DNA from 2 places in the Comamonas sp. MYb21 genome. Region 1 is predicted to be linked to the other one. Evidence: riboswitches for the same ligand, from Rfam matches in the RefSeq annotation. Region 1 holds a riboswitch; the other holds the start of a gene.
What was found. Region 1 has a riboswitch for cobalamin ahead of WH367_RS10480 (ABC transporter substrate-binding protein). Riboswitches for the same ligand answer to the same signal wherever they lie in the genome.
Positions count from the first base shown of each region.

Region 2: linked by a shared signal. The riboswitch ahead of WH367_RS20365 (TonB-dependent receptor domain-containing protein) and the one ahead of WH367_RS10480 (ABC transporter substrate-binding protein) in region 1 are both predicted to bind cobalamin.

Region 1 is NZ_JBBGZC010000006.1:138,237-142,442, forward strand. Features, by position in the region: gene atpD (F0F1 ATP synthase subunit beta) at 1-88, shown strand, start outside; gene WH367_RS10470 (F0F1 ATP synthase subunit epsilon) at 160-576, shown strand; gene WH367_RS10475 (GNAT family N-acetyltransferase) at 628-1,176, opposite strand; cobalamin riboswitch at 1,223-1,447, shown strand; gene WH367_RS10480 (ABC transporter substrate-binding protein) at 1,710-2,732, shown strand; gene WH367_RS10485 (FecCD family ABC transporter permease) at 2,757-3,827, shown strand; gene WH367_RS10490 (ABC transporter ATP-binding protein) at 3,824-4,206, shown strand, end outside.
Region 2 is NZ_JBBGZC010000014.1:115,722-119,927, reverse strand. Features, by position in the region: gene hemN (oxygen-independent coproporphyrinogen III oxidase) at 1-138, shown strand, start outside; gene WH367_RS20380 (sulfite exporter TauE/SafE family protein) at 155-976, opposite strand; gene WH367_RS20375 (cell division protein ZapA) at 1,424-1,843, opposite strand; gene WH367_RS20370 (hypothetical protein) at 1,843-2,058, opposite strand; cobalamin riboswitch at 2,098-2,342, shown strand; gene WH367_RS20365 (TonB-dependent receptor domain-containing protein) at 2,427-4,206, shown strand, end outside.

The DNA.
Region 1 (4,206 bases):
CAACGGCGAGTGCGACCACCTGCCCGAGCAAGCCTTCTACATGGTTGGCACGATCGACGAAGCCATCGAGAAGGCGAAGAAGATCTAAGCTTTGCAGAACGGGCTGCCGCACGCAGCCCCTCTCGCGAACTAGTTTCTTTTTCACTCTGAGGATCAAAGATGAACACCTTCCACGTTGATGTGGTCAGTGCTGAAGAATCCATTTTCTCCGGCGAAGCCCGCTTTGTGGCTTTGCCTGGTGAAATGGGCGAACTCGGTATCTACGCCCGCCACACGCCGTTGATCACCCGCATCAAGCCGGGTTCGGTGCGCATTGAGAAGGCCGACGGCGGCGAAGAGTTCATCTTCGTGGCTGGTGGCATTCTCGAAGTGCAACCCGACTGCGTGACCGTGCTGTCCGACACCGCTGTGCGCGGCAAGGACCTGGACGAGCAAAAAGCGGTTGAAGCCAAGCAAAAGGCTGAAGAAGCCCTCAAGAACGCCAAGGGCGAGCTTGACCTGGCCAAGGCCCAATCCGAGCTGTCCGTCATGGCCGCCCAGATTGCCGCCCTGCAAAAATACCGCAAGAAGCGCTGATCCGCTGTTTGCGCAACTGCCACAGGAAAACCACCGCATGCGGTGGTTTTTTTACGCCCGTAGCGGATGGGTCGGAGTGGGACCGGCCTGCAGCACCTGCTGCATATGAATGGTTTGCCACAGCGGGTCGGCATCCTGGTGCAGGCTGACAAAGCCCTGGCGCTGCCAAAAGGCCTGTGCGCCCGGCAAAAAAGGATGCGTGTGCAGGTAGAGCCGCTGCACACCCTGCTGCAGCGCCCGCTGCCGCAGCTGCGCGAACAACGCGCCAGCCAGGCCTTGGCGGCGCCAGGCCGGGTCCACATACAGGCGCACCACCTCGGCGGTGCCTGCGCTGGGCACGGCCAGGTGGGCAAAGCGCCCGTTATAGGCGCGGTAGGCAATGCTGCCGATGATGCGGTCGCCCTGCCAGGCCGCCAGCATGCAGCCGCCGGGCGGTGCATAGACCGAGGCAAAGTCGCGCAGATCGGCCTGCGGCGTGCTGGTATCGACCCGATCGCCAAACATGGCCTGGCGCGCCGCCTGCAAAAAGGCCGCCACCGGCGCGAGATGCTGAACGCGGCGGATGCCGTATGCGCTGGGTGTAGTGGGTGGGTGGTTCATGGCCATCAAACGGCCTGCAGCTTAGCATGCAGGCCCTGTAAATCGGCTACAGTACAGCCACTTTGGTTTCGCAAGAACATGCGCACGGCAGGGTGCCGGGGCATGAGGGAATCCAGGGAGCGCGAGCCGGCAGCCAGCGCCCCAAACGGAACTGCCCCCGCAACTGTAGGCCGCGAGCAGGCCATCCATGCGCCACTGAACTGCGGTTCGGGAAGGCGATGGTCTGCGCAGACCGGCCAGTCAGGAGACCTGCCAAGGTCATGCATTCACAATCCACTGGCAAGCCCCCGGTTTGCACAGAGAAACAGGCATGCCACCGGTTGTGCGCGCTGCAAGGCGAACGACGCAAGCGCCGGTGCGGCAAACCCATTCATGGCGGATGTGCGTGTGTTTTGATCATGACCGGCGGGGTGTCCGGGCGGTGAGCAGCGTCTCGTCTGCGCAAGGCTGTCCTGGCTCCACCGGGCAGCGCCCAGCACCGGATCGGCTCGCACGGCCCGCATGCCCAGCCTCTACCTGGAGAGACGATTCCGATGCCTGTTCGCCGTTTTGCGCTGCCTGCCCTGTTGGCTGCCTGTGTATTCATGCCGCTGTCCGCCTGGGCCGCCCCTTATCCGATGCAGCTGCACAACTGCGGCTACGAGGTGTCCCTCAAGCAGGCGCCCGCGTCGGTCGTCACCATCGGCCAGGCCGGCACCGAGATGCTGTATGCGCTGGGCCTGGGCGACAAGCTGGTGGGCACCTCGCTGTGGTTCAATGCCGTGCTGCCCCAGTTCAAGGCCATCAATGACAAGGTGCCGCGCCTGGCGGACAACGACCCGAGCTTTGAGTCGGTGATCGGCAAGCGCCCGGCGCTGGTGGTGTCGCAGTTTGAATGGATGGTCGGCAAGGACGGCGTCGTGGGCACGCGCGAGCAGTTCCATGACCTGGGCATTGCCACCTATGCGATGCCCTCCGACTGCGAAGGCAAGAACAACCTCAAGGGCGCCGATGGCACCCGCACCGCGGCCTACGATGTGCAGGCGCTCTACAAGAGCATCACCCAACTGGCACAGCTCTTTGATGTGCAGCCCCAGGGCGAGCGCCTGGTCAAGGACCTGCGCGAGCGCCAGGCCAAGGCGGTCGCCAAGGTCCAGGCCGCGCAGCAGCCCCATCTGACGGCTGCGCTGTGGTTCTCCAGCGCCGATCTGGCCATCGACCCCTACATGGCGGGCAAGAACGGGGTTGCCGGCTACATGCTGCAGACCTTGGGCCTGCGCAATATCGTCGACTCGTCCGAAGAGTGGCCCACCGTGGGCTGGGAGACCATTGCCAAGGCCAATCCATCGATCCTGGTGATCGCCCGCATGGACCGCCGCCGCTTCCCTGCGGATGACTACCAGAAGAAGCTGGAGTTCTTGAAGAAGGACCCGGTCACCCAGCACATGGATGCCGTCAAGAACAACCGCATCGTCATCGTCGATGCCGATGCGCTGCAAGGCTCGATCCGCCTGGTCGATGGCATGGAGCAGATCAGCGATGCGGTACGCAAGCTCGGCCCGGCGGCCGCGCGTTGATCAGCCGCTGATGCAAGGCCTTGCATGATGGTGGCAACGGCATCCGCGCGCCCATCGGCGCTGCGCCGGCCGCTGCATGGGGCCGCCTGGTGCCTGGGCGCGGCACTGGCGCTGCTGCTGAGCGTGGCGCTGGGCATCGCCGTTGGCGAGACGGCGCTGTCGCCCAGCCTGGTGCTGCAGGTGCTGGCCAACAAGCTGGCAGGTGCCAGCTATGCCATCGATCCCATCAGCCAGGGCATTGTCTGGAACTACCGCCTGCCCCGCGCGCTGGTGGCGGCCAGCTGCGGCGCGGGTCTGGCGGTGTCCGGCGTCATTTTGCAATCGCTGCTGCGCAATGCGCTGGCCGAGCCCTATTTGCTCGGCATCTCGGCCGGGGCCTCCACCGGCGCAGTGCTGGTGACTGTCGTCGGCATCGGTGCGGGCGCCATATCGATGACCGTGGGCGCCTTTTTTGGTGCGCTCTGCGCGTTTGCACTGGTGGCCCTGCTGGCCCATGCCGCCGGCAGCGGTGGCCTGCGCAACAGCGGCCAGATTGTGCTGGCCGGCATTGCGGGCTCGCAGCTGTTCAATGCACTGACCTCGCTGATCATCACCAAGTCGGGCAGTGCCGAGCAGGCCCGGGGCATCATGTTCTGGCTGCTGGGTAGCCTGAGCGGCGTGCGCTGGCCCGATACCGTGCTGACCGCCTGCATTGCGATCACCGGCCTGCTGCTGTGCCTGCTGCATACGCGCGCGCTCGATGCCTTCAGCTTTGGCAGCGAATCGGCGGCCGCGCTGGGCGTGCCGGTGCGCCGGGTGCAACTGGTGCTGCTGCTGGCCGCTGCGCTGATGACGGCCGTCATGGTCTCCATCGTCGGCGCGATCGGCTTTGTCGGCCTGGTCATTCCGCATGCCGCGCGCATGCTGGTCGGCGTCAGCCACGGCCGCCTGGTGCCTGCCAGCGCGATGATGGGTGCCGTTTTTTTGATCGCCGCCGATGTGCTCTCGCGCACCCTGATCCGGGGCCAGGTGCTGCCGATTGGCGTGATCACCGCCCTGGTCGGCGCGCCAGTATTTGCCTGCATTCTGCTCAAAAGCCAGCGGAGGCGCGGATGACGGCGGCAGCTCTGGTCACGGCGGATCAACCGGTGTTGCAGGCCTGCGCGCTGGGCCTGCGCCTGCAGGGCCGGCCGGTTGTCGAGCAGCTCAGCCTGCCGGTGCAGCGCCAGGAGATGCTGGGGCTGATTGGCCCCAACGGCTCGGGCAAGTCCAGCCTGCTGCGCTTGCTGGCCGGTGTGATCCGGCCCAACGAGGGCCAGGTGCTGCTGCAGGGCCAGCCGCTGCACAAGATGGGGCGCCGCGCCATTGCGCGCGAGCTGGCCCTGGTGGCGCAGATGGCCGAGACGCAGGATGCCATCAGCGTTGAAGACGCGGTGGCGCTGGGGCGCACGCCCTGGCTCTCGGCGCTGCAGCCTTTTGCCGCGCAGGACTGGGA
Region 2 (4,206 bases), on a different contig from region 1:
CAGGGCCTGGTGCAACTGAGCGACGAGGCGATCAATGTGACCGAGCTGGGCTGGTACTTTGTGCGCGGTGTGGCCATGGTGTTCGACAAGAACCTGCAGGCCGACCGCAACCGGGCGCGCTTCTCGCGGATTATCTAGCCCGCTGTGGCAGGTCTCAGCCCTGCCAGGCCGCCAGGCTTTTGTAGAGCATGTACGCGGCCAGGCACAGCAAGATGCCGCCAAAGATCTTCTTGAGCTGGCCTACCGGCAGCCGGTGCGCGGCACGGGCGCCCAGCGGCGCCGTCAGCACGCTGCAGGTGGCAATGGCGGCCAGGCCGGGCAGCCAGATATAGCCCAGCGAATGCGGCGGCAGCCCCTGCAGGTGCAGGCCGGCCACCATGAAGCCGATGACATTGGTGACCGCAATCGGAAAGCCCAGCGCCGAGCTGGTGGCGACCGCGTTGTGCATCGGCACGCTGCACCAGGTCATGAAAGGCACGCTGATGAAGGCGCCGCCCGCGCCCACCAGGCCCGAGAGGCAGCCGATCACGCCGCCAGCGGCCATCTGGCCGGCCGTGCCCGGCATGGCGCGCATGGCCTTGCTGTTGGGCTTGCGGAACATGCGCAGTGCCGAGTAACCAATGAACAGGCCAAAAAACAAACCCAGGTAGCTGCCCTTGAGCACCGCAAAAATGCCCAGGCTGGCCAGCAGGCCGCCCAGCACAATGCCCGGGGCCAGGCGTTTGACAAGGTCCCAGCGCACGGCGCCATGCTGGTGGTGGGCGCGCACGCTGGACACAGATGTGAAGACGATGGTCGCCATCGAGGTGGCAATCGCCATCTTGATCGCCAGCTCCGGCGCCACCCCTTGGGTGCCCAGGATGTAGGTGATGAAGGGTACCAGCACCATGCCGCCGCCAATGCCCAGCAGGCCCGCGAGAAATCCGCCGATCAGGCCCAGAAACGACAGCGGCAGCAAAACAAGAGGATCAGTCATGGCGCGCAGTAAAAAGGCCACCTGAAACAGGTGGCCTGAAACCCCGCTGTCGCGGAGAGGAGAAGACAGGTTGGGCAGCCTGCCCGAAAAAATCAGGTGTTCGCAGCGGATCCACTGGACCGTCATCCTGAACCGGGGGTTCAGGTGGGCAAGGGCAACCTATCGTTGGGTTCATCTGACGCGAGACGATCACGCTCAATAGGTGATGTACCAAGCCCGTGCTCGTAGAGCATTGGTTCAAGGAACTATAAAGTCCAGCAGGGCTGCGAACGCTTCCATTGTAATCGCTCGCGCCTGCCGCACCCACCAAAACTGCATGTCAATGTGCCTGGATTGGTCAAAAAAGATAGCTGGTTAGCTAGATTGAGAAAGCGCCAAGCTGATATTTTGGCAGGAGGCATTGCATGGCGCCGCAATCTGGTGTTGGCGCCTGCTTACCGCCAGGCCTCAGGCGCTGGTGTCCAGGGTTTCGGCGGCCTTGGCAGGGGCGGGCGCCAGCGCCGCGTCCAGTCGCTGCATCACCGACTGCAGGCGGGGCTCGTCCCAGTCCAGGCTGGCCTGGTCACCGGTGGCGGGCTGGGCCTGCGCCTCGGCCATCGCGGCAGACTGGGCAGCGGCTTGCGCCTGCAGCGCGTCGGCGGTCTGGCTGAGCTGGCTGTTTTGCACCTGTAAATCCAGCAGATCAAAGGCGACATTGAGGGCCGCCAGCACGGCGATGCGCTCGCGGCCACGGATCTTGCCCGCGTCGCGGATACCGCTCATGGCCTCATCGACATGCTTGACGGCGGCCAGCAGACGTGCTTCCTGGCCTTCGGGGCAGCCCAGCATATAGCTTTGCTGCATGATGTGTACTTCCAGCTGTTTCATCATTCGTCCTGGTCAAAGGTCTTGGGCAGGCGTTCGATCAGTGCATCCACGCGGGCGCGGGCCGCTGTCAGGCGCGATTGGAGGGAGTCGCGCTCCTGGGTCAGGGTGGTGACTTGCTCTTGCAATTGGGCGTGGGCGCGTTGCAAAGCCTCATGACGGCTCAGCAGTGCCTCCACCCGCTCAAGCATCAGATCCATAGAAGGCGTAGTGGCCATAGAGAGACAGTCTTCTTAAGTGCGCAATGGGTTTAACGCTAAAATTGTACCCGTTGGTGCTCGCCCCAGTGGTTCACATGGGGGCAGTTCAACGGGAAGCAGGAGCGCTGCTTGTGCCCTACAAGCCTTACGCAACCTGCGCTGCCCCCGCAACGGTAAGCGATGGTTGGTTTTTGCGCCATCCACAGCCACCACTATGCCACTGAATACCTTGAACAAGTGTTTGGGAAGGCGTGTGCTGTGTCATCGCCAGCCCGGATACCGGCCAACAATAGTGGAGGCGCGCGGCTGAGGCCTTGCTGCGGCCTCCGTGTTCCCCATTGCCGGCGGGGAGGCTGGCGCGGGGTGGTTCATCACCAACTCAGTGCATGTTTTCCTCTGATTTTTCGACACGCCGCTGCGCGCGTCCCGCGCTTGCGCCCCGCTCGGGCACGCTCCATACCCCCCGTTTTTTGGCCTTGGCCATCGCATCGGCGTTGCCCCTGTTGGCGCTGCAAGCTCAGGCGCAGCAGGCTCCAGCCGCCCAGGAAACAGAGGGTAAAAACCTGCAAGAGATGGTGGTGACCGCCAACCGCATCGAGCAGCCACTGTCCGATCTGGTGGCCGACATGTCCATCATCGATGCGCAGACCATCGAGCGCCAGGGCCCGGGCAGCGTGGCCGATGTGCTCGCGCGCGTGCCGGGCATCCAGATTTCTCGCAACGGCGGGCCGGGCACGACGACCAGCGTGTTCATGCGCGGCGCCGATTCACGCTTTACCGCCGTCTATGTCGACGGCGTGCGCATGGATTCGCAATCGACCGGCGGCGCCTCCTGGCAGTCGATTCCGCTGGCGCTGATCGACCGCATCGAAGTGCTGCGTGGCCCGGCCGCTGCCGTCTACGGCTCGGACGCAATGGGCGGCGTGGTGCAGATCTTCACCAAGAAAGGTGAGGGCGTGCCCCAGCCCTATGTGGGCCTGGGCTTTGGCAACCGGGGCACGTTCACGGCCGAGGCCGGCATCTCCGGCAGTGCCGAGGGCTGGGATTACGCGCTGGGCCTGAACCGCTCGCAGACCGATGGCTTCAACGCCCGCACCGTGGCCACTGCCAACTCGGACAAGGACGACTACCGCAGCAATGCCGTCAGCGGCCGCCTGGGCTACCAGATCAACCGCCAGCACCGGCTCGAAGCCACCTTGCTGGCCAGCGATGTGAACTCGGGCTATGACAGCAGCCTGACCGAGGACGACCGCAGCCTTAACAAGATGTATGCGCTGGGCCTGAACTGGCAGGCGCAGTGGACCGAGCACTACAGCACCAAGCTGCAGTTCAGCCAGTCGCGGGACTATTACGAGACCCGGCCCTCGCCCTACCAGACGGACACGCGGCTGCACAACTACCTGTTCCAAAATACCTGGCGCCTGGGCGTCCACACCTTGACGGCCGCGCTGGAGCGGCGTGACGACGCACTGACCAATGGTGGCATTGACCGCGACCGCCACCAGAATGCGCTGGCGCTGGGCTATGGCCTGAACACCGGCCCGCACACGGTGCAGTTGAACCTGCGCCGCGATGACGACAGCGAGTTTGGCGGCAAGACCACTGGCAGCGCCGCCTATGGCTACGCCTTTGCAACCAACTGGCGCGCCACCGCGACCGTGGGCACGGCCTTCCGCGCGCCCACGCTCTACCAGCGCTTTAGCGAATACGGCGACGCATCGCTGCAGCCCGAGAAAAGCCGCAATGCCGAGCTGGGCCTGCGCTGGGCGCAGGGTGCTGATAGCTTCTCGGCCACGGCCTACCGCAACCGGGTCACCAACCTGATCAACTTCTCGTCGCCCGGCAGTTGTGACAGCACGTTTGGCTGCTACGCCAATGTGGGCAAGGCGCGCCTGGAAGGCATTACCCTGGCGGCCACGACCAAGCTGGGTGCGTTCAATCTGCACGGCTCGGTCGACTTCCAGAACCCGCGCGATACCGAAAACGACAAGCTGCTGGCGCGCCGCGCCAAGCGCTATGCCACCCTGGGCGCCGAGACGCGTGCCGCCGGTTGGACCTGGGCTGCCGACCTGCAGACCAGCGCCAAGCGCTTTGACAATGCCGCCAACACCAATGTGCTGGGTGGCTACACCTTGTTCAACCTGTCGGCGCAGACCGAGGTGCTCA